DNA from 4 places in the Rosenbergiella sp. YN46 genome. Region 2 is predicted to be linked to each of the others. Evidence: predicted binding sites of a transcription regulator. Region 2 holds the regulator's gene; each other region holds the start of a gene.

What was found. The regulator CRP, encoded in region 2, controls carbon source genes, mostly activating them, when cyclic AMP is high. The targets are predictions, from matches to a motif close to ATGTGANNNNNNTCACAT.
Positions count from the first base shown of each region.
Region 1: focA (formate transporter FocA) is a predicted target of CRP. The motif match lies at 3,702-3,719, and genes of this name have one in related genera.
Region 3: msrB (peptide-methionine (R)-S-oxide reductase MsrB) is a predicted target of CRP. The motif match lies at 6,412-6,429, and genes of this name have one in related genera.
Region 4: pth (aminoacyl-tRNA hydrolase) is a predicted target of CRP. The motif match lies at 6,490-6,507, and genes of this name have one in related genera.

Region 1 covers NZ_JAZHEE010000001.1:189,125-196,655, forward strand. Annotated here, with positions in the region: gene aroA (3-phosphoshikimate 1-carboxyvinyltransferase) at 1-171, opposite strand, end outside; gene serC (3-phosphoserine/phosphohydroxythreonine transaminase) at 239-1,327, opposite strand; gene ycaO (30S ribosomal protein S12 methylthiotransferase accessory factor YcaO) at 1,616-3,382, shown strand; gene focA (formate transporter FocA) at 3,778-4,635, shown strand; gene pflB (formate C-acetyltransferase) at 4,685-6,967, shown strand; gene pflA (pyruvate formate lyase 1-activating protein) at 7,138-7,531, shown strand, end outside.
Region 2 covers NZ_JAZHEE010000025.1:50,905-58,435, reverse strand. Annotated here, with positions in the region: gene V3W49_RS16335 (hydrolase) at 1-967, shown strand, start outside; gene V3W49_RS16330 (YheU family protein) at 968-1,186, shown strand; gene V3W49_RS16325 (phosphoribulokinase) at 1,288-2,154, shown strand; gene V3W49_RS16320 (OsmC family protein) at 2,192-2,596, opposite strand; gene crp (cAMP-activated global transcriptional regulator CRP) at 2,899-3,531, shown strand; gene V3W49_RS16310 (YccS/YhfK family putative transporter) at 3,693-5,777, shown strand; gene argD (bifunctional acetylornithine/succinyldiaminopimelate transaminase) at 5,778-6,998, opposite strand; gene pabA (aminodeoxychorismate synthase component 2) at 7,088-7,531, opposite strand, start outside.
Region 3 covers NZ_JAZHEE010000007.1:37,558-45,088, forward strand. Annotated here, with positions in the region: gene selD (selenide, water dikinase SelD) at 1-906, opposite strand, end outside; gene V3W49_RS08050 (NAD(P)H nitroreductase) at 1,024-1,575, opposite strand; gene sppA (signal peptide peptidase SppA) at 1,744-3,606, shown strand; gene ansA (asparaginase) at 3,856-4,887, shown strand; gene pncA (bifunctional nicotinamidase/pyrazinamidase) at 4,884-5,519, shown strand; gene V3W49_RS08070 (YeaC family protein) at 5,552-5,836, opposite strand; gene msrB (peptide-methionine (R)-S-oxide reductase MsrB) at 5,881-6,294, opposite strand; gene gapA (glyceraldehyde-3-phosphate dehydrogenase) at 6,626-7,531, shown strand, end outside.
Region 4 covers NZ_JAZHEE010000002.1:305,231-312,761, forward strand. Annotated here, with positions in the region: gene proP (glycine betaine/L-proline transporter ProP) at 1-1,007, opposite strand, end outside; gene dbpA (ATP-dependent RNA helicase DbpA) at 1,354-2,727, shown strand; gene V3W49_RS03190 (hypothetical protein) at 2,827-4,185, opposite strand; gene ychF (redox-regulated ATPase YchF) at 4,502-5,593, opposite strand; gene pth (aminoacyl-tRNA hydrolase) at 5,730-6,314, opposite strand; gene ychH (stress-induced protein YchH) at 6,591-6,875, shown strand; partial or broken gene V3W49_RS03210 (hypothetical protein) at 6,969-7,120, opposite strand; gene prs (ribose-phosphate diphosphokinase) at 7,193-7,531, opposite strand, start outside.

The DNA of each region.
Region 1 (7,531 bases), on a different contig from region 2:
GGCATTAAGCATATGGCGCACGTCATCGCTGTCCAGCAGATTAGTCAGGCGCGTGGTGCCATGAGCCTGGGCCGCCAGCAGCAGCGCGCGATTAGAAACGCTCTTGGAGCCGGGAAGATGAATAGCGCCGTCCACGCGAGCAACGGGCTTCAGGGTCAGGGATTCCTGCATAAAGTCAAAAACTCTCAATCAAAATAACCCGCCCCGCAAGGCTTGCGGGGCAAAGACGCGATACGGATTACCCGTGGCGTCGTTCAAAATCGACCATAAAGTCGGTCAGCGCTTTTACGCCTTCCAGCGGCATCGCATTATAGATAGAGGCGCGCATGCCTCCCACAACGCGGTGGCCTTTGAGCGCATGCAGCCCAGCGGCGAAGGACTCTTCCAGGAACAGCGCGTCCAGCTTGCTGTCCGCCAGCTGGAACGGCACATTCATCCGGGAGCGGTTAGCTGCGGCCACATCGTTGCGGTAGAAGCCACTGCGATCGATAGTACCATACAGCAGCGCCGCTTTTTGCTGGTTGATAGCCTCCATGGCAGGTACGCCGCCTTTGCCTTTCAGCCACTTAAAGACCAGCCCCGCCAGATACCAGGCGAAAGTCGGCGGCGTATTGAACATGGAGTCGTTTTCGTTAAGTACGGTGTAATCCAGGATAGACGGACAGGCTTTACTGGCTTTGCCCAGCAGATCTTCGCGCACGATAACCAGTGTCAGTCCCGCCGGGCCGATATTCTTCTGAGCGCCCGCATAGATCACGCCAAAGCGGCTAACGTCGATAGCGCTGGACAAAATGGTAGAGGAGAAATCCGCCGCAACGACCACCTCGTCACCGAAATCCGGCATTTCGTCGATGGCGATGCCGTCGATGGTTTCATTCGGGCAGTAGTGAAGCCATGCGGCACCCGGCGTCAGCTGCCATTCGCGCATCGGCTTCAGGGCCCGCTTGCCGTCAACGGTAATTTTGGCATCAATAACGTTAGGCGTCAGATACTTCTTCGCCTCCTTAACGGCGCTGGCTGCCCAGTAACCGCCATCCACATAATCGGCGGTGGTTTTATCCCCCAGCAGGTTTAACGGCAGGGCCGCAAACTGGCCCCGGCCTCCGCCATGGCAGAACAATACCCGGTAGTTATCCGGTATCCGCAGCAGATCGCGTAAATCTTTTTCCGCCTGTTCGGCTACTCCGATAAACGCCTTACCGCGGTGGCTGATCTCCATCACGGAAGTCCCCAGCCCCTGCCAGTCGCGTAACTCTTCCTGGGCCTGTTTAAGAACATCTACCGGCAACATAGCCGGGCCGGAACTAAAGTTATAGACCTGCGTCATTTCCCTCACCGAATGAATTAAGCAATCTGTTTATTCTGTGGCTATCGGTTTTATCACTCAGAGGTGCCGCCTGCAACGGATAATCCCTGAGGTTAAGCGTTTGCCGTTCGAAGCGAACAACAGATTCCACCAGAAAAATTCATCGTTCTGGCAGATATGTCTACCACTCCGATACATCCCCCGCTTCAGCACGCCATTTTTCTTTATTTCCCCGGCGCCGGGAAGATGGCACGCCGTCGCCAAAACCCGTATCATTGCGCGCTTTGCGTACGACGAAAGTGAACAGCTATGACTCAAACCTTTATTCCCGGTAAAGACGCCGCGCTGGAAGACTCCATCGCCGGCTTCCAGAAGAAGCTCGCCGACCTGGGCTTTAATATTGAAGAAGCCTCCTGGCTTAACCCGGTTCCCAACGTCTGGTCCGTACATATTCGCGATAAGGATTGCCCGCTGTGTTTCAGTAACGGCAAGGGCGCGACCAAAAAGGCGGCGCTGGCATCAGCGCTGGGCGAATATTTTGAGCGCCTGTCCACTAACTACTTCTTTGCCGACTTCTGGCTGGGAGAAACCCAGGCTAACGCCCCCTTTGTGCACTACCCCAACGAGAAGTGGTTCCCAATCCCCGAAGATGATGCCCTTCCTGAAGGGATCCTGGATGCACGACTGCGCGCTTTCTACGATCCGGATCGGGCGCTGACCGGCAGCCAACTGGTCGATCTGCAAACCGGCAACGCCCGACGCGGCGTATGCGCCCTGCCCTTCGTCCGTCAGTCAGATAATCAGACCGTCTATATTCCGATGAACATCGTCGGCAATCTGTACGTCTCCAACGGGATGTCGGCAGGTAACACCGCCAACGAAGCGCGGGTTCAGGGGCTGTCTGAAGTGTTCGAACGCCATATTAAGAACCGGATTATCGCTGAAAGCATCAGCCTGCCGGAGATTCCGTCTGAAGTTCTGGCTCGCTATCCCGGCGTGGTGGCCGCCATTGAAAAACTGGAAGCGGAAGGCTTCCCCATTTTCACTTTCGACGGTTCGCTGGGCGGTAAATATCCGGTTATCTGCGTGGTGCTTTTTAACCCGGAAAACGGCACCTGTTTTGCGTCGTTCGGCGCACACCCCGACTTTGGCGTGGCGCTGGAGCGTACCGTAACCGAACTGCTCCAGGGACGCAGCCTGAAGGATCTGGATGTCTTTACGCCGCCAACCTTCGACGATGAAGAAGTTGCCGAACACGCGAACCTGGAGACCCACTTTATCGACTCCAGCGGTCTGATCTCCTGGGATATGTTCAAACAGGATGCCGACTACCCGTTCGTGGACTGGAGTTTTTCCGGCACTACGGCCGAAGAATTTACCGCCCTGATGGCCATCTTCCAGGCCGAAGATAAAGAAGTGTATATCGCCGATTACGAGCATCTGGGCGTTTACGCCTGCCGTATTCTGGTTCCCGGTATGTCCGATATCTATCCGGCGGAAGACCTGTGGCTTGCCAACAATAATATGGGCAGCCACCTGCGCGACACTATCCTGAACCTGCCGGACAGCCGCTGGCAAAAAGAGCAATATCTGCAGTTGATCGAGCGTCTGGATGACGAAGGACTGGATGATTTTACCCGGGTTCGCGAACTGCTGGGCCTGGCCACCGGGAAAGACAACGGCTGGCATACTCTGCGCATCGGCGAACTTAAGGCCATGCTGGCGCTGGCCGGCGGCGATCTGGAGCAGGCGCTGATCTGGACCGAATGGACCATGGAGTTTAATGCGTCGATCTTTAGCCCGGCGCGTGCCCGCTACTATCGCTGCCTGCAAACGCTGCTGCTGCTCTCTATGGAAGAAGAGCGCGAGCCGCTGCAGTACCTGAACGCCTTCGTGCGTATGTACGGCGCCGAAACCGTGGAAGCCGCCAGTCAGGCCATGAGCGGCGAAGCGCCGTTCTATGGACTGCAGACGGTGGATAACGACCTGCATGCCTTCCCGGCGCACCGCGCCCTGCTGGAAGCCTGGGAAAAACTTCAGCGCGCCAAAGCGCAATTCCAGGAAAAAGCGCAATAAAATTGATTCTACCCCTCTTGGGGTAGGCACTCTTTTGTTATATTACGGGGCGTTTTTGGCGCCCCGTTTTTTATTTTACGCGGCGCCTTTTAAATGTGAATTAGCGGTTAAATATGAGTAAATAAATAATTTACCTGGCCCGCTTTTTAGTTACTTAATTTCATCAACAATTCAAATAAATTAACTACAAGGAGGGGGGCACCGAAAATAATTCAACTCAACCAATAAAATTTAAACTTTATTTTTATCATTTAATTCAAAAAGTTATACTGAAAATGTGCATTAAACACACATTTCTCAGGCCCATTAGCCAGGCGAGATATGATCTGCATCAAATTCTCATCTATAATGCTTTGTTAGTATCTCCTCGCCGACTTAGTTAAGAGAGAGTTAGTGTGAAAGCTGACAACCCTTTTGATCTGTTACTTCCACCTGCTATGGCAAAAGTTGCCGAAGAAGCGGGCGTCTATAAGGCAACAAAACATCCGCTGACCACGTTTTACCTGGCCATTACCGCGGGCGTCTTCATCTCTATCGCTTTCGTCTTTTATATTACTGCCACAACCGGCACTGCCGACATGCCGTACGGCATCGCTAAGCTGATTGGCGGTATCTGTTTCTCTCTCGGCCTTATTCTCTGCGTAATTTGCGGCGCCGACCTGTTTACCTCTACGGTGCTCATTGTCGTCGCTAAAGCCAGCGGTCGAATCAGCTGGGGACAGCTGGCAAGAAACTGGATTAACGTCTATCTTGGCAACCTGATAGGCGCGCTACTTTTTGTTCTGCTCATCTGGCTTTCCGGTGAGTATATGACGGCAAATGGCGGCTGGGGACTGAATGTCCTGCAAACGGCCGACCACAAAATGCATCACACGTTTATCGAAGCCGTATGCCTCGGTATTTTGGCTAACCTGATGGTTTGCCTGGCGGTCTGGATGAGCTACTCGGGCCGCAGCCTGATGGATAAGGCTATGATTATGGTGCTCCCCGTCGGCATGTTCGTCGCCAGCGGCTTTGAGCACAGCATCGCGAATATGTTTATGATCCCAATGGGCATCACGATTCGCTACTTCGGCTCACCAGAGTTCTGGCAGGCGACAGGCGCCACGCCGGAAAGTTTCTCACATCTGACCATAACCCATTTCATCACCGATAACCTGATTCCGGTGACAATCGGCAACATCATCGGTGGTGGTTTACTGGTCGGATTGACGTATTGGGTGATTTATCTGCGCGGCGGCGACAAGCACTAAGTCTCGCCTGGCGGTAAATAAGAATTCCACATTAGAAGGTAGGTGTTACATGTCCGAGTTTAATGAAAAGTTAACCGCAGCCTGGGAAGGTTTTGCTAAAGGCAACTGGCAGAATGAAGTTGACGTACGCGACTTCATCCAGAAAAACTACACCCCATACGAAGGCGACGAATCCTTCCTGGCGGGCGCTACCGACGCGACAACCCGTCTGTGGGATAACGTTATGGAAGGCGTTAAAATCGAAAACCGCACCCACGCACCGGTTGATTTCGATACTGCCGTACCTTCTACCATCACTTCTCACGATGCCGGTTACATCATCAAGGATCTGGAAAAGATCGTTGGTCTGCAGACTGAAAAACCGCTGAAGCGCGGTCTGATTCCGTTTGGCGGCATCAAGATGATCGTCAACTCCTGCAAGGCGTACGATCGTGAAATCGATCCGGAAACCCTGAAGATCTTCACCGAATACCGTAAAACCCACAACCAGGGCGTATTCGATGTTTATACTCCGGATATCCTGCGCTGCCGTAAATCCGGCGTACTGACCGGTCTGCCGGATGCCTACGGTCGTGGTCGTATCATTGGTGATTACCGTCGCGTAGCGCTGTACGGTATCGACTACCTGATGAAAGATAAGTTCGCTCAGTTCACCTCACTGCAGGCGAAACTGGAAAACGGCGAAGATCTGGAAGCGACCATCCGTCTGCGTGAAGAGATCGCTGAACAGCATCGCGCGCTGGGTCAGATCAAAGAGATGGCGGCTAAATACGGTTGCGATATCTCCGCTCCGGCGACCAACGCGCAGGAAGCGGTACAGTGGACCTACTTCGGCTACCTGGCCGCAGTTAAGTCCCAGAACGGCGCTGCCATGTCCTTCGGTCGCGTATCCAGCTTCCTGGATATCTACATCGAACGTGACCTGAAAGCAGGCAAAATCACTGAACAGGACGCTCAGGAACTGATCGACCACCTGGTGATGAAACTGCGTATGGTTCGCTTCCTGCGTACTCCGGAATATGATGAACTGTTCTCCGGCGACCCGATCTGGGCAACTGAATCTATCGCAGGTATGGGACTCGACGGTCGTACTCTGGTCACTAAAAACAGCTTCCGTTTCCTGAACACCCTGTACACCATGGGGCCGTCTCCGGAACCGAACATGACCATCCTGTGGTCTGAAAAACTGCCGCTGAACTTCAAGAAGTTTGCCGCTAAAGTCTCTATCGACACCTCATCCGTACAGTATGAGAACGACGACCTGATGCGTCCGGACTTCAACAACGATGACTACGCTATCGCCTGCTGTGTAAGCCCGATGATCGTTGGTAAGCAGATGCAGTTCTTCGGCGCTCGCGCTAACCTGGCGAAAACCATGCTGTATGCCATCAACGGCGGCGTGGACGAGAAGCTGAAAATGCAGGTCGGCCCGAAAGAAGCACCGATCAAAGACGAAGTGCTGAACTTCGATACCGTTATGGATCGTATGGATCACTTCATGGACTGGCTGGCTAAACAGTATGTCACCGCCCTGAACATCATCCACTACATGCACGACAAGTACAGCTATGAAGCCTCTCTGATGGCACTGCATGACCGTGATGTTATCCGCACCATGGCTTGCGGTATCGCCGGTCTGTCTGTTGCGGCTGACTCCCTGTCTGCTATCAAATACGCCAAAGTTAAACCGATTCGCGACGAAGATGGCCTGGCTATCGACTTTGAAATCGAAGGCGAATATCCGCAATTCGGTAACAACGACCCGCGCGTTGACGACCTGGCCGTTGATCTGGTTGAACGCTTCATGAAGAAAATTCAGAAGCTGCACACCTACCGCAACGCTATCCCGACTCAGTCGGTTCTGACCATTACCTCTAACGTGGTTTATGGTAAGAAAACCGGTAATACTCCGGATGGCCGTCGCGCTGGCGCACCGTTCGGCCCGGGCGCTAACCCGATGCACGGTCGTGACCAGAAAGGCGCCGTTGCCTCTCTGACTTCTGTTGCTAAACTGCCGTTCGCCTACGCGAAAGATGGTATCTCCTATACCTTCTCTATCGTACCGAACGCGCTGGGTAAAGACGACGAAGTGCGTAAGACCAACCTGGCAGGCCTGATGGATGGTTACTTCCACCATGAAGCCAGCATTGAAGGCGGTCAGCACCTGAACGTTAACGTCATGAACCGCGAAATGCTGCTCGACGCGATGGAAAACCCGGAGAAATATCCGCAGCTGACCATCCGCGTTTCCGGCTACGCTGTTCGCTTTAACTCGCTGACTAAAGAACAGCAGCAGGACGTTATTACCCGTACTTTCACTCAGTCCATGTAATGGGATTGACTGAAAAGGTGTAAAATAAAAAGGCTCCACCAGGTGTGGAGCCTTCTTCATAGAGCCTGTTTTGTCAGACGCCCTTCCGGGCCTCTCGCAAAATTGACTCGACGCGGCACTCAGACCGCGCACCCCGCTCCGGCGGACGCCCAACTGGAGATAACATCGCAATGTCAGTTATTGGTCGCATTCACTCCTTCGAATCCTGCGGAACCGTGGACGGTCCCGGCATTCGCTTTATCACCTTCTTCCAGGGCTGCCTGATGCGCTGCCTCTATTGCCACAACCGCGATACCTGGGACACCCACGGCGGTAAAGAGATTACCGTCGAAGAACTGATGAAGGACGTCGTCACTTACCGCCACTTTATGAACGCCTCCGGCGGTGGCGTTACCGCTTCCGGCGGTGAGGCGATTTTGCAGGCGGAGTTCGTACGCGACTGGTTCCGCGCCTGTAAAAAAGAGGGCATTCATACCTGTCTGGACACCAACGGCTTTGTACGACGCTACGATCCGGTAATCGACGAACTGCTGGAAGTAACCGATCTGGTGATGCTGGATCTTA
Region 2 (7,531 bases):
GCTTTTCCGCCCTATGCGCGGCGCGCGTAATCCGCATTTACAGACCATGTTGCCGCGCCTGATACGCCGACGGCTGCGTTTTACCCCCTGGTGGCAACGAATCGATACGCCAGATGGCGACTTTCTCGATCTCGCCTGGAGCGAGCCCCCTTCAACAGCGCAGCATAAGCCGCGCCTGGTGGTGTTTCACGGTCTGGAAGGAAGCCTGCACAGCCCTTATGCACACGGGCTGATTCATGCGGCAAAACAGCGCGGCTGGCTGGGTGTGGTGATGCATTTTCGCGGCTGTAGCGGCGAGCCGAACCGCATGAACCGCATCTACCATTCCGGAGAAACCTCCGATGCCAGTTACTTTCTGAACTGGCTGTGCCAGCGTTACGGTGAACGCCCGACCGCTGCCGTAGGGTTTTCACTGGGCGGCAATATGCTGGCCTGCCTGATGGCCCGGCAGGAAAAGGCCTGTTCACTGATGGCTGGTGTCGTGGTTTCAGCGCCTCTGATGCTGGAGCCTTGCTGCTATCATATGGAAAAAGGGTTTTCCCGTTTCTATCAGCGTTATCTGCTGAACCTGTTGAAAGCCAACGCCGGACGCAAACTCAAAGCCTGGCCCGGCACGCTGCCCATAGACAGAGCCCGCCTTAAGCGCATTCGCCGCATCCGGGAGTTCGACGATCTCATTACTTCGAAAATTCACGGTTTCAGCGATGCTCTGGACTATTACCGACGCTGTAGCGCGCTGCCCATGCTGCCGAAAATCGCCCGACCAACGCTTATCATCCACGCGAAAGACGATCCCTTTATGGATAGCCAGGTGATTCCCGATCCCGACCACCTGCCGCCTAATATCGAGTATCAACTGACCGAACACGGCGGCCATGTAGGCTTCGTCGGTGGTACACTAAGGCGCCCGGAAATGTGGCTGGAACAGCGCATTCCCGACTGGCTAAGTCAATTCCTGGACCGATAGATGATTATTCCCTGGCAGCAAATACCGACAGAGACGCTGGATAACCTGATAGAAGCCTTTGTCCTGCGCGAAGGCACCGATTACGGCGAACATGAACGTTCGCTCGAACAAAAAGTGGCGGACGTAAAGCGTCAGCTACAAACCGGCGAAGCCGTTGTGGTATGGTCGGAACTTCATGAAACGGTCAATATCATGCCGCGCTCACAGTTCCGTGGCTGATATCTCATTCGCCAGCCGCTATCGCTATACTGCAAGCAGCCTTTAACGATTCGCCGTGTTTCAGTGGCTACCCACCTCTGTACTCAAGGAGTTGCTCAGCTATGTCCACCAGGCATCCGATTATCGCCGTCACCGGTTCCAGCGGTGCGGGAACGACCACTACCAGTATCGCATTTCGTAAGATCTTCGCTCAACTCGGGCTCAGAGCCGCCGAGCTTGAAGGCGATAGTTTCCACCGCTACACCCGCCCGGAAATGGATATGGAGATTCGCAAGGCCCGGGATTTAGGACGCCATATCAGCTACTTCGGCCCGGAAGCCAACGACTTCGGCCTGCTGGAAAACACCTTTGTCGAATATGGACACAGTGGCACCGGCAAGTCCCGAAAATATCTGCATACCTACGATGAAGCGGTACCCTGGGATCAGGTACCAGGTACCTTTACTCCCTGGCAACCACTACCGGAACCCACCGATGTCCTGTTCTACGAAGGGCTGCATGGCGGAGTGGTCACGCCCCAGCACGACGTCGCACAGCATGTGGATCTGCTGGTTGGCGTCGTGCCTATCGTCAACCTGGAATGGATTCAGAAACTGGTGCGCGATACCAGCGAGCGTGGCCATTCGCGCGAAGCCGTCATGGACTCGGTGGTACGCTCGATGGAAGATTACATCAACTACATCACCCCGCAGTTCTCGCGCACCCATATCAACTTCCAGCGCGTGCCGACGGTCGATACCTCTAACCCCTTTGCCGCCAGGGAGATTCCCTCTTTAGATGAAAGCTTTGTCGTGATTCACTTCCGGGATCTGGCTGTCGATTACCCCTGGCTGCTGGCGATGCTTCAGGGCTCGTTTATTTCACACATTAATACCCTGGTGGTGCCGGGCGGCAAAATGGGGCTGGCGATGGAGCTCATTATGACACCGCTGGTGCAGCGTATTATGGAAGGCAAAAAGATAGCCTGATCAAGCAGGGAGGAGCATCCCCCCTCCCCTGGCGGCGTCAGGCCTCAACCACTTCGTATGAATGGGTAATGTTCACCGCCTTACCCAACATCAGCGCGACGGAGCAGTATTTCTCCGCAGACAGATCCACCGCGCGCGCCACCACGTTGTCTTTCAGATCCTGTCCGGTAACGATAAAGTGCAGGTTAATATGAGTGAACAGGCGCGGCGCCTCTTCACGACGCTCCGAGGTCAGTTTCACCTCGCAATCGGCCACGTCATGACGCCCCTTTTGCAGAATAGAAACCACATCGATAGCGCTACAGCTTCCCACCGCCATCAGTACCATTTCCATCGGGCTGGGGGCCTTATCGCCGGAATTTCCGTCCATCAGCACCTGGTGCCCGGAGGCGGATTCGCCCAGAAAAGTCAGGCCCTCTACCCATTTAACTCGTGACTGCATGTTGTTGCTCCCATCAAGCCATTTTTCCTCACAGAGTAAGCCGCCGCAAAGAAAGTCGCAACAGAAGGCGATCCGGGTCAAGCTGAAACGAGACAATAGGAGACACCCGGAAAAAGCTATGCTAAAACACTGAGGATACCCTCCCGCCGCGATAGCCCGCGTCCGGGATGAAAATTCACGTGAAATTTATATAGATTACAGGCTTTTCTCATGCCAGACCCCCAGAGCGGGGACAAACGATCAATACGCCCGGAGGCCCTTACCCTTTCGGGCGTCAGCTTATAACCAGAGGATAACCGCGCATGGTGCTTGGCAAACCGCAAACAGACCCGACTCTCGAATGGTTTTTGTCTCATTGCCACATTCATAAGTATCCATCGAAGAGCACACTTATTCATCAGGGTGAAAAAGCCGAAACCCTCTACTATATCGTTAAGGGCTCTGTTGCAGTGCTTATTAAAGACGAGGAAGGTAAAGAGATGATCCTCTCCTACCTGAACCAGGGGGATTTCATCGGTGAACTGGGGCTGTTCGAAGAAGGCCAGGAGCGTAGCGCCTGGGTACGGGCAAAAACCGCCTGCGAAGTCGCTGAAATCTCCTACAAAAAATTCCGCCAGTTGATTCAGGTTAACCCGGACATTCTGATGCGCCTTTCCGCACAGATGGCCCGTCGCCTGCAGGTCACATCCGAAAAAGTCGGTAACCTCGCCTTCCTGGATGTGACTGGCCGGATAGCACAGACCCTGCTGAACCTGGCGAAACAGCCGGACGCAATGACCCACCCGGACGGAATGCAGATCAAAATCACCCGCCAGGAAATCGGGCAGATTGTGGGCTGCTCCCGCGAAACCGTCGGTCGTATTCTGAAAATGCTGGAAGATCAGAATCTGATCTCCGCGCACGGGAAAACCATCGTCGTCTTTGGTACCCGCTAATCCGGTCTGTATGTAACGGCGTGTTGTGGCAACATGCCGTCAGGTTGATAACAAAGCGGGAAAAAACGTAGTTTTTCCCGCTTTGTGGTCATTTCAGGAGGCTATGACGCTGTCAACTGTCTCCATGTTATCTCTACCACTGACGCGTTCATCCTGTTCCAATGCGCCGACTGATCTATCACCCCGAAGTTAACTACGCGCTGCGCCAGACCCTGGTGCTCTCGCTGCCGGTGATTATCGGGCTGATCTTCGGTAGCCTGCAACAGGGGCTGCTCTTCTCACTGGTGCCCGCCTGCTGCAATATCGCGGGTCTCGATACCCCCCACAAACGCTTTTTTAAACGCCTGATCGTCGGCGGATCGCTGTTCGCCTTCAGCAGCCTGATGGTGCAGCTACTGCTGATGGAAAAAGTGCCGCTGCCCGCCATCTTCCTGGGAATGGCGCTGCTGTTGGGCGTTACAGCAGAGATCAGCGCTCTGCACGGCCGCCTGCTACCTGCATCGCTTATCGCCGCGATCTTTACCCTGGGGCTGGCTGGCAATATGCCCGTCTGGCAGCCGATGCTGCTGTATGCGCTCGGCACCCTGTGGTACGGCGCCTTTAACTGGTTCTGGTTCTGGATGTGGCGCGAACAGCCGCTACGCGAAACCCTGAGCCTGCTGTATCGCGAACTGGCGGACTACTGCGAAGCCAAATACAGCCTGCTGACCCAGCATACTGACCCGGAAACGGTATTACCGCCATTGCTTACCCGCCAGCAGAAAGTGGTGGATCTTATCAGCCTCTGTTACCAACAGTTGCATATGCTGTCCGCCACCAGCCGTCAGAACGACTATAAGCGCCTGCTACGCGTCTTCCAGGTGGCGCTGGATCTACAGGAGCATATTTCGGTCAGCCTGCATCAACCCGAAGAGGTGCAGAAACTGGTGGAACAGAGCCATGCAGAGCAGGTGATTCGCTGGGCGGCACGCACCGTGGCCGCCCGCCTGCGCGTGGTCAGCGACGATATACTTTATCACCGCTTCCCAGAACGCTTTAGCATGGAAAAACCTCTTGCCGCGCTGGAAAAAATCGCCCGCCAGCATCCGGAAAACCCGGTAGGACAGTTTTGCCACTATCACTTCAGCCGCATCGCCCGGCTACTGCGCACCCAACGCCCGCTTTACGTCCGGGATCTGATGGCCGACCAGCAACAACATCTGCCGCTGCTACGGGCGCTGCGTAGCTATTTGTCCCTGAAGTCTTCGGCGCTGCGCAGCGCAGCGCGCATTGGCACTATGCTGGCGGTCGCCGGACTGCTTGGATCAGCGCTCAATCTGCCCAAACCATGGTGGATACTGATGACTATCATGTTCGTGACCCAGAACGGATATCGCGCCACCCGGGTACGCATTCTACACCGGGCCGGGGGAACCATAGCCGGCCTGCTAATAGCGGCGGGTGCCCTGCACTTTAACGTGCCCCAGGGCTATATTCTGGCAGGGATGCTGCTGATTACGCTGATTGGCTACCTGATTATCCGCAAGCATTACGCGCTGGCAACCGTCGGCTTTACCGTTACGGCAGTGTACAGCCTGCAGTTGCTGTCGCTAAGCGGCGAACAGTTTATTATGACCCGGCTGGTAGATACGCTGCTTGGGTGTCTGATCGCCTTTGGCGGCATGGTCTGGCTGTGGCCTCAGTGGCAGAGCGGCCTGCTGCGTCAGAACGCCTGGGATGCGCTGGAGTGCGATCAGCAGGCCATCCGCCGGATTCTGAGCATCGATCCACAGCCCGGCCCGCTGGCCTGGGAGCGCATGCGGGTTAATCAGGCTCACAATGCGCTCTATAACTCGCTGAATCAGGCAATGCAGGAGCCGTCATTTAATAACCGCTACCTGGCCGATATGAAACTCTGGGTCACTCATAGCCAGTTTATCGTCGAGCATATCAACGCCATGACGATCCTGGCGCGCGAGCACAATATGCTGACTCCGGCGCTGGCCCAGCGCTACCTGCAAACCTGCGAGATAGCCATTCAACGCTGCCAGCAACGCCTGACCTGGGACAACCCTGACGACAGCGGCGCCATCCACGTACTGGACTCTCCAGAGGCGCTCACCATTGGCCCCATGAGTACCATGGAGCGCCATCTGGATCGCATCCTCAGCCATCTGAATGCCATGCACACCATCTCTTCAGTGGCCTGGCACCAGCGCCCTCATCACGGCGCCTGGCTGCGCCGTCGTTTACTGAGCAGCAAATAATCAGCGCTGCGCGATTTGCTGTGCTGCCCGGGCGAAGCGTGCCATACCTTCGTCGATATCCGCGTCGTCCACCACCAGCGACGGCGCCAGGCGCACCACATCCGGCCCGGCATTCAGCACCATAACGCCCTGCTCCGCCGCCGCATTCAGCAGATCCCGGGCCCGGCCTTTAAAGGATTCACTCAGTTCGGCACCTATCAATAACCCCATGCCGCGAACGTCGCTGAACAGGTTGTACTGCTCATTAATCTGACGCAGATGTTCGACAAAGCGCTGACGCTTGCTCTGTACACCGCTCAATACTTCCGGGGTATTGATAATATCGAAAGCGGCCTCCGCCACCGCGCAGGCCAGCGGATTACCACCGTAAGTCGACCCGTGAGAGCCAACATGGAAAGCGGAGGCGATCTCCTCAGTGGTCAACATCGCACTCACCGGGAACCCCCCGCCCAGCGCTTTGGCGCTGGTGAGAATATCCGGCGTCACGCCGTAGTGCATATAGCTAAACAGCTTACCCACACGCCCCATGCCGCACTGAACTTCATCAAAGACCAGCAGCGCCTGGTTGTGGTCACACAAATCGCGCAGCCCCTGCAGGAATTCCGGCGTGGCGGCGGTAACGCCCCCTTCCCCCTGAACCGGCTCAACCACCACTGCGCAGGTATGGTCGTCCATCACAGCCTTAACGGCGTGCAAATCGTTAAAGGGCACATGGATGATATCGGCGGGCTTAGGGCCGAAACCGTCGGAATATTTGGGTTGCCCGCCTACCGAGACGGTAAACAGCGAGCGTCCGTGGAATGCGTTATGGAAAGCGATGATTTTAGTTTTGTACGGGCTGTGGCGCGTGGAAGCATAGTAACGCGCCAGCTTAAAAGCGGTTTCATTAGCTTCAGTGCCGGAGTTCATGAAAATGACCCGCTCAGCAAAGGTTGCGTCAATCAGCTTACGGCCCAGACGCAGCGCTGGCTCATTGGTAAACACATTGCTGGTGTGCCACAGGGTTTCTCCCTGCTGCTTCAGGGCGGCTACCAGAGCCGGGTGACAGTGCCCCAGGGCGGTTACGGCGATACCTCCGGCAAAGTCAACGTACTCCTTGCCCTGCTGATCCCAGACCCGACTGCCCTTACCTTTCACCGGAATAAACTGCGCCGGTGCATAAACGGGCAGGATGACATCATCAAAAGTGGCGCGGGTAATCGCTGATTTCTCATTTGCCATAGGTTTACCATCCCTTTTTTACGCATATCTTTATTTGAAAATATAATCATTAAATATGCATAAAAAATCACAAACAGGCAAACATAAAATCAGCGCTTCAGGAAGTTTTCCAGCAGTTGATGCCCCTGCTCGCTCAGAATGCTTTCAGGGTGAAACTGCACGCCTTCCAGCGCCAGCGTCCGGTGGCGCAGTCCCATAATCTCCTGCTCATCGCTCCAGGCCGTCGCCTCCAGGCACTCCGGCAACGTGACGGGATCCACCAGCAGCGAATGATAACGGGTCACCGTCAGGGGATTATTCAGTCCCTGAAAGACCCCGACACCGGCATGCCGAACTTCAGATGTCTTACCATGCATCACCTTTGGTGCGCGCACCACGCTAGCACCAAAGGCCTGGGCGATAGCCTGATGTCCCAGGCATACGCCCAGAATCGGCAACCGACCAGCAAAATGACGAATCGCCTCCAGGGAAATCCCCGCTTCGTTAGGCGTGCGGGGGCCAGGGGAGATAACCAGATGTTGGGGGGCCAGCGC
Region 3 (7,531 bases), on a different contig from region 2:
GGAAGTCTGGGGATCGCACAGCAGGCAGCGCCAGGCCTCGGGCATCTCGCCCATCAGGTGACCGTAGCTGGCGAAGTTACGCTCGGTGCCGCCAGGCACGCAGCCCTGATCGATATAGGCCTCGACGCCGGGAAGTTTCGGCACCCGATCAAACCAGACTTCAGCCTGAACGCCGGCGCCCTGACACATTTCGCTCAGATGACCCAGAAGGCCAAAGCCGGTGACGTCGGTCATCGCCATCACGCCGTCCAGCTTCGCCAGCTGCGCGCCGGGTTTGTTCATCCGGCACATCACTTCGGTCGCCAGACCTTTATGTTCCGGCAGCAGGCACGATTTTTTCTCGGCCGTGGTCAGTACGCCAATGCCCAGCGGCTTGGTGAGATAAAGCCTGCATCCCGCCCGGGCGGTGCTGTTTTTCTTAATCTGTTCGGTAGGCACCACGCCGGTGACCGCCAGACCGAAAATGGGCTCAGGCGCATCGATGGAATGGCCGCCCGCCAGGGCGATCTCCGCCTGACGGCAGGCTTCACGCCCCCCTTCGGTCACCTGACGGGCGATTTCCGGGGCCAGCTTATCCAGCGGCCAGCCCAGAATGGCAATCGCCATGATAGGCTTGCCGCCCATCGCATATATATCGCTGATGGCGTTAGTGGCGGCAATGCGGCCGAAGTCGAAAGGATCGTCGACGATCGGCATAAAAAAGTCGGTGGTGCTAATGATGCTGGTGCCATTGCCCAGATCGTAAACGGCCGCATCATCACGGGTCTCATTGCCCACCAGCAGGTTCGGATCGATGAACTTCGCCTGTTCGCTGTGCAGAATGGTTTCCAGCACCTTCGGGGAAATTTTGCAGCCGCAACCGGCTCCGTGGCTATATTGCGTCAAACGAATGGCTTGCTCACTCATGGACCTCTCCTGTCATTGGCTATGGCCCATATGGTAGCGCCAGAATGCGGGAGTGGTAAGAGTGGCCATCCGAATTGCGCTGCTTTTGCTCATAATCCAGACAGCCAGGAGGAAGTTTCAGAATCGTTGCACGAACGGTGTGATATCCGGCACGCTAATCGAGGTCGCCGCTTTGAGCTGTGGCGTACCCAGATAGAGGAAGCCCACAATTTTATCCTGCTCGCGGCAGTGAAAAGCGGCCCGTACTGCTGCATCTTCGGTCCAGGGGCCGCTACGCCAGATACCGTTAAAGCCCTGAGCCTGGGCCGCCATCTGCATTGCCATCACCGCACAGCCCGCGGAACAGAGCTGTTCCCAGTGCGGCACCTTTGGATGATCTTCGCAGTGGGCCACTACGGTGATAATCAGCGGCGCGCGAAACGGCGAGGTACGCGACTTTTCGATCCCCTTTTCATCCAGGCCTTTGGCTTTCGCTGCCTCTTCCAGCAGCAGGCTGAAGCGCGCGCGCCCTTCCCCTTCGATCAGGAAAAAGCGCCAGGGTTGCAGACCGCCGTGATCCGGCGCCCGCATACCGGCCAGCAGAATATTTTGTAACGCTTCGCCTTGCGGCGCCGGCTCCGCAAGGCGGGAAGCGCTGCGGCGGTTAATTAACAGTTCTAATGCATCCATTTTTAACTCCAGTAACGATGCTTTCCCATGAAATTAACACAGCAAGGTAGATTGTTACAGCACAGCGCCGATTCCTGCTGACAATCCGCCTGCGTATATTTAGGATAAACAATATACTGGCTGCCACGGGATCGCTGGCAGTGATATCTATCTGGTTATGGAGAATACATGCGCACCCTTTGGCGAATCTTTGCTGGCTTTTTTAAATGGAGCTGGCGCCTGCTGAATTTCATCAGGGAACTGGTACTTAACCTGTTCTTTATCTTCCTGGTTCTGGTTGGCGTCGGCGTCTGGATGCAGTTCAGTAGCCTGACGTCCGATACCAGCCGACCCACCGAGCGCGGCGCGCTGTTGCTGGATATTACCGGCGTCGTGGTCGATAAACCCTCGGTCAGCAATAAGCTGGGAATACTGGGCCGCCAGCTGTTCGGCGCCAGCTCCGACCGGCTTCAGGAAAACTCGCTGTTCGATATTGTCGATGCCATTCGTCAGGCGAAGGACGACGCGAATATTACCGGCATCGTGCTCGATCTGAAAAACTTTGCCGGCGCCGATCAGCCTTCGATGCGCTACATCGGTAAGGCGCTGCAGGAGTTTCGCGCCAGCGGCAAACCGGTTTACGCCCGGGGAGCGAACTACAGCCAGGGGCAGTACCTGCTGGCAAGCTTCGCCAATAAGATCTGGCTCTCTCCGCAGGGCGAGGTGGATCTGCACGGTTTTGCCACTAACGGCATGTACTATAAGTCACTGCTGGAAAAGCTGAAGGTCAACACCCACGTATTCCGGGTGGGCACCTACAAGTCCGCCGTAGAGCCATTTATCCGCGATGATATGTCCGATGCCGCCCGTGAGGCGGACAGCCGCTGGATTGGCGAACTCTGGAGCAACTACCTTGACACCATCGCCGCTAACCGTAAGGTTCCGGCTGAACAAATCTTCCCCGGCGCCCAGGGGCTGCTGAGCAAGCTGACCGAGCTGAAAGGCGATACCGCGCAGTACGCTCTGAAGAACAAGCTGGTGGATGAGCTGGCCACTTCCGACGTGGTCGACCAGGCACTGGGCAAGCAGTTCGGCTGGGACGACAAGCAGAAAACCTATAAGGCCACCAGTCTCTATGATTACAGCGTCAAGCCCGCTGCGCAGAAAGGCGGCGCTATTGCGGTAATTCTGGCGAGCGGTGCGATCATAGACGGCGAAGACTCCGCCAGTAATATGGGCGGCGACACCACGGCGGCGCACATTCGCGAAGCCCGGCTCGATCCCAACGTCAAAGCCATCGTACTGCGGGTTAACAGCCCCGGAGGCAGCGTCAGCGCCTCTGAAGTGATTCGCGAAGAGCTGGCCGCGGCGAAGGCGCAGGGCAAACCGATTGTGGTTTCTATGGGCGGTATGGCGGCTTCCGGCGGTTACTGGATCTCGACCCCGGCGAACTATATCGTGGCATCCCCCACCACCCTGACCGGCTCTATCGGCATCTTCGGGGTTATCACGACCCTTGAAGAGAGTCTGAAGAGCGTGGGCGTCAATACTGACGGAGTCGCCACCTCGCCGCTGGCGGACGTATCGACCACCAAAGCGCTGCCTCCGGAAGTTCAGCAGATGATGCAGTTGAGCATCGAAAACGGTTATCAGCGCTTTATTAACCTGGTGGCGAAATCGCGCAACAAGACGCCGGAGCAGATCGACCAGATTGCCCAGGGTCACGTCTGGACAGGCCAGGACGCCAGACAGAATGGCCTGGTGGATAGCCTGGGCGACTTTGATGACGCCGTTAACAAGGCGGCGGAGCTGGCGAAACTGAAACAGTGGCACCTGAAGTTCCAGCTGGACGATCCGGGTCTGTTCGATCAGTTGCTGAGCCAAATGGGCGCCTCAGTGCAGGCTTCGCTGCCCAAAGCGCTGCTGGCGTACCTGCCGGCACCGCTGGCGCAGGCCACCAGCGAGCTGAAAGCCCAGGGCGACAAATGGCAGGCGCTGAACGATCCCCAAAATCGCTATGCATTGTGCCTGACCTGTGGTGATGTGAAGTAGCTTTCCCCTATAGCCCAGCGCCTGCCGGGCTATGATTGCGGCTAAAGAGGGAAAAACGTGGTTTTTCCCTCTTTGGGTAAGTCGCCGAAAATCAATAAATTGATTTTCCTTGTTTATTTTAAGAGGAATTTGGGCCGGAGGTATCCGGCCCTGAGTTCATCATTTGCCCCAGCCCGGCGCCTGCCGGGCTGTTTTTTTCCCGGAACCCTGGCTATATTGCGGCTGTTTATTTCAGCCCAGAGTCCTCTGATGCCAAAGAAATCGATTTACGTCGCTTATACCGGCGGAACCATTGGGATGCAGCGCTCCGAACAGGGGTACATTCCGGTATCCGGCCATCTGCAGCGCCAGCTCGCACTGATGCCGGAGTTTCACCGCCCGGAAATGCCGGACTTTACTATCCACGAATATCAGCCGCTGATGGACTCATCGGATATGACGCCGGAAGACTGGCAGCATATCGCCGATGACATTAAAGCCCACTACCACGACTATGATGGCTTTGTGATCCTGCACGGCACCGATACCATGGCCTTTACCGCTTCAGCGCTCTCTTTCATGCTGGAAAATCTGGGCAAGCCGGTAATTGTGACAGGGTCACAAATCCCACTGGCGGAATTACGTTCAGACGGACAGACCAATCTTCTGAACGCGCTGTATGTGGCGGCCAACTACCCGGTTAACGAGGTCACGCTGTTTTTTAATAACCGCCTGTATCGCGGCAACCGTACCACCAAGGCTCATGCCGATGGCTTCGATGCCTTTGCTTCGCCTAACCTGGCGCCGCTGCTTGAAGCCGGGATCCATATCCGGCGCCTGAATACGCCGGCGGCTCCCACTGGCCACGGCGAACTACTCGTGCACACCATTACGCCGCAGCCTATTGGGGTGGTGACCATCTATCCGGGTATTTCGGCCGATGTGGTGGGCAACTTCCTGCGCCAGCCGGTACGGGCGCTGATCCTGCGCTCCTACGGCGTCGGCAACGCGCCTCAGCACGCCGATTTTCTGGGTGAGCTACGGGCGGCCAGCGAACGCGGCATCGTGGTGGTGAATCTAACCCAGTGCATGTCGGGGCGCGTCAATATGGGCGGCTATGCCACCGGTAACGCCCTGGCCCATGCCGGCGTGGTCGGCGGCGCCGATATGACGGTAGAAGCGACCCTGACCAAACTGCACTGGCTGTTAAGCCAGGGGCTGGAGGCTCCCGCTATTCGAGCGGCGATGGCGCAAAACCTGCGCGGTGAACTGACCCCGGAAACCGAAGGAGCAACGCCATGACCCGTAGCGCCCTGTTACTGATCGACCTGCAGAATGATTTTTGCACCGGCGGCGCCCTGGCGGTGCCGGATGGCGATAGCGTCATCGCCGTCGCCAACCGACTCATCGATGCCTGTCAGGCCCGGGGGATCGCCGTACTGGCCAGCCAGGACTGGCACCCGGCGAATCACGGCAGCTTCGCCAGCCAGCAGGGAGAAGCGCCTTACACTCAGGGTGAACTGGCGGGTCTGCCCCAGACCTGGTGGCCGGATCACTGCGTGCAGAACAGTCCGGGCGCGGCGCTGCATCCGGAGCTCCACCAGCAGGCTATCGATGCGCTGTTTTATAAGGGCGAGGATCCGCAGGTGGACAGCTACAGCGCCTTCTTCGACAACGGACAGCGTCATCAGACGGCGCTGGACGGCTGGCTACGCCACCATGAAGTGAGCGGGCTTATCGTGATGGGACTGGCGACCGACTACTGCGTCAAATTTACGGTGATGGATGCCCTGAGGCTCGGCTACCAGGTAACGCTTATCACCGATGGCTGCCGCGGGGTGAATATTTCACCCCAGGACAGTGAACAGGCGCTGGCGGAAATGGCGGCGGCAGGCGCGATACTGCGCACCGAAATTGAAGCGTTTCAGCTATAGACATACCGGCCCGGTTTTTCCCGGGCCAGTAATTACTCTCGTTCCGGTTTCAGGGTAACGAACGGCGCCGGTTCGATACCGAACTCCTGCTTCAGTTGCTGTTTGCTCTTCATCACGATCTGACCATCGGTGCCCAGCGTCATATGCTCAGGCTGATGATTATTACGCGACTGCCACAACAGAACCAGCTGCAGGGTGTTCTCTTTCTGCTCCGGCGTCAGCGCCACGCCATCCGGCCATTTACCCAGCTCGACGGCGGTGGCAAGACGCTGGTAAACCTCAGGCGTCATCGCCGCCAGGATCTGATCCATCTCCATACTCATAGTTCATACTCTCCCGGGAAGGTAGCTGAATCGTTTTTTCAGCCCTTGATTCGTTCGCTGCCGCTGCCGTCGTTGAAGCTCAGGGAAGCGGAGTTCACGCAGTAGCGCTCGCCGGTGGGCTGCGGGCCGTCCGGAAAAACGTGGCCCAGATGGGCGTCGCAGTTTCCGCAGCGAATCTCAATACGTTCCATGCCGTGAGAAGAATCCTTCAGATAGCGGATAGCGCTTTCGCTGACCGGCTCATAAAAACTGGGCCAGCCGCAGCCGGAATCGTACTTAGTGATGGAGTTAAACAGCGGCGCATCGCACACCAGACAGTGGTAGATACCGTCATGCTTGTTATGTAGCAAACGCCCGCTAAACGGCGGCTCAGTGCCCTGCTGCTGCGTCACGTAGTACTGCATTTCATTCAGGGATTGCTTCAGTTCTTCGGTCGATTTTGAGTTAGCCATATACAGCGCTCTCTGTATGCATATCAGGGGTCTTCGATTTCGATTCTAACAAAACATTAACAGCGTGGGTGCCGGTTTTGTTCTAAACTCAGCCCATAATAGCGAATGCGCCATCATTTGTGATCTTATTCACACTTTCTTATCCAGGGCGCTTTAAAATCTGCCGCATCGCCCTCATATGGGTGGCAGCAGAATGGAATTGTGGAGGCGAATCTCCCCTCCGTCGGTTTGATTTGTCGCAATGATTGACACGATTCCGCTTGACGCTGCGTAAGGTTTTTGTAATTTTACAACCAACCTTTTATTCACTAACAAATAGCTGGTGGAATATATGACTATCAAAGTAGGTATCAACGGTTTTGGCCGCATTGGCCGCATTGTTTTCCGTGCCGCTCAGGAACGTTCTGACATCGAGATCGTCGCTATCAACGATCTGCTGGACGCGGATTACATGGCTTACATGCTGAAGTACGACTCCACTCACGGCCGTTTCAACGGTACCGTAGAAGTGAAAGACGGCCATCTGGTTGTTAACGGTAAAACCATCCGTGTTACCGCTGAAAGAGATCCGGCTAACCTGAAGTGGAACGAAGTTGGCGTTGAAGTGGTTGCTGAAGCGACCGGCCTGTTCCTGACCGATGAAACCGCACGTAAGCACATCACCGCTGGCGCGAAAAAAGTGGTTATGACTGGCCCGTCCAAAGACAACACGCCGATGTTCGTTCGCGGCGCCAACTTTGAAACCTACGCAGGCCAGGACATCGTTTCCAACGCTTCCTGCACCACCAACTGCCTGGCGCCGCTGGCTAAAGTCATCAACGACAACTTCGGCATCATCGAAGGTCTGATGACCACCGTTCACGCGACCACCGCCACTCAGAAAACCGTTGACGGCCCGTCTCACAAAGACTGGCGCGGCGGCCGAGGTGCTGCTCAGAACATCATCCCGTCTTCCACCGGCGCAGCTAAAGCGGTAGGTAAAGTCCTGCCGGAACTGAACGGCAAACTGACCGGTATGGCGTTCCGCGTTCCGACTCCGAACGTCTCCGTTGTTGACCTGACCGTTCGCCTGGAAAAATCCGCTTCTTACGAAGACATCAAGAAGGCTATCAAAGCCGCTTCTGAAGGTCCGATGAAAGGCGTTCTGGGCTACACCGAAGATGACGTGGTTTCCACCGACTTCAACGGCGAAGTTTGCACGTCCGTATTCGATGCCAAAGCCGGTATCGCACTGAAC
Region 4 (7,531 bases), on a different contig from region 2:
AGGGCAATCACCGGACGGCGGCCAATGCGATCCGTCCAGTGACCCCACATCAGGGTCAGCGGCATCATCACGAACATAATGACCATCACCAGCAGCAGGCCGGTAAGTTCGCTCATGCCCAGTACGCTGGTGAGGTAGCTGGGCATGTAAGAGGTCAGCATATAGTTTGATACATTAAACAGCAGTACCAGACCCATGCATTTGAGGATCTGATTGCAGTTCTGACGCAGCATTTTCAACAGGCTAAGCTGCGGTTTGCTGTGCTCCAGGGAGTCCTGCTTTTCCATATGCTCTTTAAAGGCCGGCGTCTCTTCAAGCTTCAGGCGAATGTACAGGCCAAAAATGCCTAACGGCGCGGCCAGAAAGAAAGGGAGGCGCCAGCCCCAGTCGAGCATCGCCTGTGCGGGCAGCAATGCGGTCATGAAGGTAACCAGGCTTGCGCCCAGCAGATAGCCCCCCAGGGTGCCGAATTCCAGCCAACTGCCCATAAAGCCGCGCCGCTTATCGGTGGAATATTCGGCAATAAAGGTTGCCGCGCCGCCGTATTCGCCGCCGGTGGAAAAGCCCTGTACCAGACGGGCGACCAGCAGAAGGATGGGGGCGGCGATGCCGATGCTGCCGTAATCGGGGATTAGCCCAATACAGAAGGTGCCAATCGACATCATGATCATCGTCAGGGCGAGGATCTTCTGGCGGCCAAAGCGATCGCCCAGCGGGCCAAACACCATTCCGCCAATCGGTCGCACCAGGAAGGCGGCAGCGAAGGTGCCGAACGAGGCGATAAGCTGTACAGCGCCGCTGGCGTCGGGGAAAAAGACCTTGCCGATAATCACGGCCAGATAGCTGTAAACCCCGAAATCAAACCACTCCATGGTATTGCCCAGCGCCGCGGCGCCGACGGCGCGCTTTAATAGTTTTCGGTCAACGATGGTAATATCGCTAACGCTTAATTCCTGTGCCGATGGCTTAGGGTTATTCTGGTTATTCGGTATCGATCCTGTGCTCATAAATTCCCCAAAACTCTGGATGGGGCACTCTTATAGCTTTCGCCGTCGTTACCTTTATATCGATAAGGAAAGCTATAAGAGGCCGGTAATATCGCCACTGCGATGGAAATGGCGGCCGACCACCTTAAAGAAAACGGCGTGATGGCGCAATCATGGATAATTAGCCCCGGTTATTGCGAGGTGTTTTATTAATAATGGGAAATCTAAATAAACATATTGATATATTACCTAAATACTTTTTATCTATTTTGATGAGAATTTGAACACGCTGGCTGCGCGTTTTAGATGCCATCCTGGCGGGCAAAGGATGCTATCATTGTCGGCCACTTCATCCGGGATGCTCACTGTGACCTCATTTTCCGAACTTACCGCGCTGTCCGCGCAACAGCTCTCTAACCTTAACGAACTGGGCTATCTGGCCATGACGCCGGTTCAGGCGGCGGCGCTTCCGGCGATCCTTGCAGGAAAAGACGTGCGGGCACAGGCGCAAACCGGCAGCGGTAAAACCGCGGCTTTTGGACTGGGGCTGTTGCAGCGTATTGACGGTACGCGTTTTCATACTCAGGCACTGGTGCTGTGCCCGACCCGTGAGCTGGCCGACCAGGTGGCGGGCGAACTGCGCCGTCTGGCCCGGGCGATACCTAACATCAAGGTGCTGACCCTGTGCGGCGGCGTGCCGTTCGGCGCCCAGCGGGATTCGCTGACTCACGCGCCCCATATTATTGTCGCCACGCCGGGCCGCCTGTTAGATCACCTGAAGAAAGAGACGGTCAGCCTGGAGGCGTTGCAAACCCTGGTGCTGGATGAAGCCGACCGGATGCTCGATATGGGCTTTGCCGATGCCATCGATGAGGTTATCGGCCATGTCCCCGCCCAGCGTCAGACGCTGCTGTTTTCCGCCACCTGGCCGCAGGCGATTGCCGCCATCAGCCAGCGTATTCAGCGCCAGCCATTGACCATTGAGATTGATGCGGTGGATGAACTACCGACGGTGGAGCAGCGCTTCTACGAGGTGCCACGCAGCGGAAAAATCGCCCTGCTGCAACGGCTGTTGAGCCGTGAACAGCCCGCTTCCTGCGTGGTGTTCTGCAATACCAAAAAGGATTGTCAGGCGGTGTGCGATGCCCTGAACGCCAGCGAGCAGAGCGCGCTGGCGCTGCATGGCGATATGGAGCAGCGCGAGCGCGATCGGGCCCTGGTGCGCTTCGCCAACGGCAGCAGCCGGATACTGGTGGCTACCGACGTGGCGGCGCGCGGGCTGGATATCAAGGCGCTGGAGATGGTGATTAACTACGAACTGTCGTGGGATCCGGAAGTGCACGTGCACCGCATTGGACGTACCGCCAGGGCTGGTCAAAGCGGGCTGGCTGTCAGCCTGTGCGCCCCGGAAGAGGCCCAGCGCGCTAACCTGCTGGAAGAGATGCTGAATATCAAACTCCAGTGGCTGCCGCAGCCCGACGGGCTGAGCGTCACGCCGCTGAAAGCCGCTATGGCGACGCTGTGCATCGACGGCGGGAAAAAGGCCAAAATGCGCCCCGGCGATATCCTGGGCGCGCTAACCGGTGAAATGGGACTGGACGGCGCCGATATCGGCAGGATTGCGATCCACCCCATGCATGCTTACGTGGCGGTTAAGCAAAACCAGGCGCGCCATGCCTGGAAACAGCTACAGCAGGGCAAAATTAAGGGCAGGGCGGTGAAGGTGCGGTTGCTGAAGTAGGGGGGAAGATGTTATACGATTTTTTATGCTCTAATAGCCGCTGACAGAAGCAGGCGGCTGTTTGACCTGCTCCAGGGAAGATGAGTTAATCGCGATTATTTAAAATTTTTCTAACTTGTTTCGTATATCAGGATATGAATAGTAGGCATCTGTTTTTCCATTGTTATTTTTAATCATCTCTGCAATAAACGCTTGCCAGAATAATTTAGTATCATTGATAATTGAAATACTTAAATCAAAAATATTATTAAGTATTTCTGGAGTGCCTGATGCTTCATAGATTTGGCTATTGCTTTTGATGCATTCAAGCAGAACATTGATATCCTCAGCAGTCAGTAAATGTGCAAGCGGTAATATCAAAGTACGACCACGTATTTCTGCTGTTCTGTAGTTTCCAGAGTTGCCGTAAATCTGGATGGCAGGCGCAATGAACTCACGCAGTGGATTCTGAGAAATAATGCTTATTTGTACTTCTTGATCAAAAGAGTTAAATCGTGAAAGCAATATTTCAGCTAGTTCAGGAATTGAGAATGCATCAAAGGCTGAATGTGTTTTTAGTATTTCAGGATTTGCATGTTTGAGTAGTGTCTTAAATCGAATTCGTGTCGGTTGTGACATCCATTGCCATATTCTCTGATCATACTCCAGGTAAGTGCTAATATTTAATAATAAACCATCAGGGATATCTTCAAATTTTTTTTCAATATAATCTTTGGCCGTTGCATCATAAAGTGCCTGTTTAGATTTAGATACCTCATATAGTGTACGCGCTACCTGGCGAATTTTCTCTGCATATTTTGCCGATTCTTTACCGAAAGGGGCAAACAGTAATGTTTTAATCAAGTTAATAACCATTACATCTTTAGCCCGGTTAAGATATTTTTCTCTAATGAATATACTAATACTATCACTGTCTACTGGATATGACGGACTCAGTAAGTCTGAATGAAAACGCTCAATTGCACTTTTACCTTGTAATGGTGCATTTATCAGTAAGTGTTTCAGTGCATGTACAATGTGCGTACGTACTAGTTCTGGTGTTGGTTGGAAAAGGGCCTCTTCTGTTGCAAAAGCTGGATGCGCGCAGAGATGTCTGTCTTTTTGTAATCGTGTTAAATCTTCGTATTCATGGGGAGAAAAAAGTTGAAGTCTATTATGAGCAGTTGAAAGCAAATTAGATTCTATTGACTGTGATACCTTTAAATCACTGTTATGGATCGCCTTATCTAAATTTTTAATTAGCTCCGATGCGGCACCATCACCATGCACTGATAGTTCTCTTGCTTTGGCTATAATATCATAATCTACGGCGATCCAGGTGGAGATAATAGCGGATCGCAAGGCTCCGCCTCGATAGGCAGAGATAGCCTCACTAATCAAACGTTTTGATTCAGGATCCCGCACGTTAAGTGCCATTGAATCCATATCGGTGAGGCCTTGTCCAATAAATGTGTCCATCCATGTCATCCATTTGTGGTGTGATTGATATTTTGTACAATTTTTTAATATAGATAACAAGTTTATGCTAACAGCATGGTGTGTTATGTGAAGTCGCGAGGTAATTGGGCACAAAATGATTGTAAAACGGCTTTTTGTCTTTAAAGAGTATGATACCATGAGCAAAAAAAGCAAGCCTTACTGGCAGCAGGGGAGTTTCTCATTTGGTATCTAACCTTTATCATATAAAAAAATCCACGCAATCGCGTGGATTTTTGTTTTTTATCCGTCCGGGCGAGAGATTCAGCGAATCCCGCTAAGACAGCAGCAGATACGCTTAGACGTTAAACAAGAAGTTCATCACATCGCCATCCTTAACGATATACTCCTTGCCTTCGGCGCGCATCTTACCGGCCTCTTTGGCACCCTGTTCACCCTTATAGGCAATAAAATCCTCGTAGGCGATGGTCTGGGCGCGGATAAAGCCTTTTTCGAAGTCGGTGTGAATTTTACCGGCCGCCTGCGGGGCGGTGGCGCCCACCGGAATAGTCCATGCGCGCACTTCCTTCACGCCTGCGGTGAAGTAGGTCTGCAGGTTCAGCAGCTCATAACCGGCGCGGATCACGCGGTTCAGGCCCGGCTCTTCCAGACCCAGCTCCTGCATAAATTCGTCGCGCTCATCGTCTTCCAGCTCGGCGATATCGGCTTCTACGGCGGCGCAGACTGCGACCACGACCGAACCTTCACCAGCGGCGATTTCGCGTACCATATCCAGATACGGGTTATTTTCGAAGCCGTCTTCATTAACGTTGGCGATATACATGGTGGGCTTCATGGTCAGAAAGCTCAGATAACGGATAGCCGCTTTCTCTTCTTTGCTCAGATCCAGGCTGCGCAGCATACCGGCCTGTTCCAGCTGCGGCAGGCATTTTTCCAGCACCGCCAGTTCGGCTTTAGCGTCTTTATCGCCGCCTTTGGCTTTCTTCTGTACCCGGTGAATGGCGCGTTCGCAGGTGTCCAGGTCGGACAGCGCCAGTTCAGTGTTGATCACTTCAATATCTTCAGCCGGGTTCACCTTGCCCGCCACGTGGATGATATTGTCGTTCTCAAAGCAGCGCACCACGTGGCCGATGGCTTCAGTCTCGCGGATGTTCATCAGGAACTGGTTGCCCAGACCTTCGCCTTTGGATGCGCCTTTAACCAGACCCGCGATATCCACGAACTCCATGGTGGTCGGCAGTACTCGCTGCGGCTTCACGATCTCAGCAAGCTTGTCCAGGCGCGGATCGGGCATCGGCACCACACCAGTGTTCGGCTCGATAGTACAGAACGGGAAGTTCGCCGCTTCAATGCCCGCTTTGGTCAGGGCGTTGAACAGAGTGGATTTACCCACGTTCGGCAGGCCGACGATACCGCATTTGAATCCCATGGTTTAGATCACCTTAATTGCTTGATAATCATCAGGTTGTTGATGGTCTGATGATGAAAAACGAATGACTCTGGCTATTATACACCTAAACCCGGCGCTCATGGGGGAGAAATCCCGCCTGGGCCGGGGTGGTGGGCTACTGTGCTTTAAAGCTATGCAGCCGGCTGGTGGCTTTCGCCAGCCCCTCTTTAAACCATACCTCAGTGCAGCGCGCCGCTTCGTCTATGGCTTCGTCAATCAGCGTCTGTTCGCCTGCCTGGGGTTTGCCCAGCACAAAACCGACAACCTTGTTTTTATCGCCCGGATGGCCGATTCCGACGCGAAGACGGTGAAAGTTGGGGTTATTGCCCAGTTTACTGATAATGTCTTTAAGCCCGTTATGACCACCGTGGCCGCCGCCGAGTTTAAACTTTGCCACGCCCGGAGGCAGGTCAAGCTCATCGTGTGCCACCAGAATTTCATCCGGATTAATACGATAGAATCCCGCCAGCGCTGCTACCGCTTTGCCGCTCAGATTCATAAAAGTGGTGGGCACCAGCAGGCGCACATCTTCGCCACTCACGCTGATGCGTGCGGTGTAACCGAAGAATTTCGCTTCTTCTTTTAGCGTCTGGCCATGGCGCTCGGCCAGCAGATCTACATACCAGGCCCCGGCATTATGGCGGGTGGCGGCGTATTCCGCTCCCGGATTGGCGAGGCCGACAATCAGTTTAATCGTCACATCACTGTCCTGAAAAAGAGGATTAATCTGCGCGTAGTGTACTGTGCCGGAGGCGTGATGACAAAAAGCGCACGCCGCTTTGATTAGGATTGGTAATAATCACTATTACCAATCATTCAAAAGGTAAGATGTTCAGTGGGTTATTTGTAAAGTTTTGTTAGTCAAATGTTCTGAGTTGTGATCGATACCGCACACATTGAAAAAGGAAACTGTCTATACTTTGTCTTACAAGGAAAGGGGATATTCCCCACCGACCCAGTGTTCCGGAGGTGAAAGATGAAACGCAAAAACGCTTCATTACTCGGCAATTTTCTGATGGGGTTGGGGTTAGTTGTGATGATTGGCGGTGTAGGATATTCCGTACTTAACCAGCTTCCTCAGCTCAATTTACCAGAATTTCTGGCTCATGGTGCCGTGTTCAGCATCTTTATTGGGGCGATTCTGTGGCTGGCGGGGGCACGTATTAGCGGTCGCGAGCGGGTAACGGATCGCTACTGGTGGGTACGTCATTATGATAAACGCTGTCGTCGCAGCGACAGCAGGCAGCATCGCCACGGTTGATGCCGGTCTGCCTGAACAGAAGAAGGCGCCGTAATGCTGCGGCGCTTTTTTTGTGGGCGATGACGCCAACACCGTGGTGCGATCGGCAAGCAACAGCGGCGCCAGTCGGGCAATATGAGTGATGCTGCCTGTAAACCGCAGCGATGCCCGCACAGCCTGGCCTCCACGCTAATCGCGATCGCCATATCGAACTGCATCGTCAGCGACATGCAGAAAAGCATTACGATAATGTCGTCCTTTGGCGCCAGGCACAGGTATACAACGGTATAACTTAAAAGAAAAAACCCGCCGTGGCGGGTTTTTTGTTCGCTGTCCGATTAGTGGTCGAACATGGCGGAGATGGATTCTTCGTTGCTGATGCGGCGAATCGCTTCGGCCAGCATGCCGGAGAGCGTCAGGGTACGAACGTTCGGCAGGGCCTTAATCTCATCAGAGAGCGGGATGGTGTCGCAGACCACCACTTCATCAATCGTGGAGTTACGCAGGTTGGTGACCGCGTTACCCGAAAAGATGGGATGGGTAGCATAAGCGAACACGCGCTTGGCGCCGCGCTCTTTCAGGGCTTCGGCGGCTTTGCACAGAGTGCCGCCAGTATCGATCATATCATCGACCAGCACGCAGTCGCGACCGGCGACGTCGCCGATGATGTGCATCAC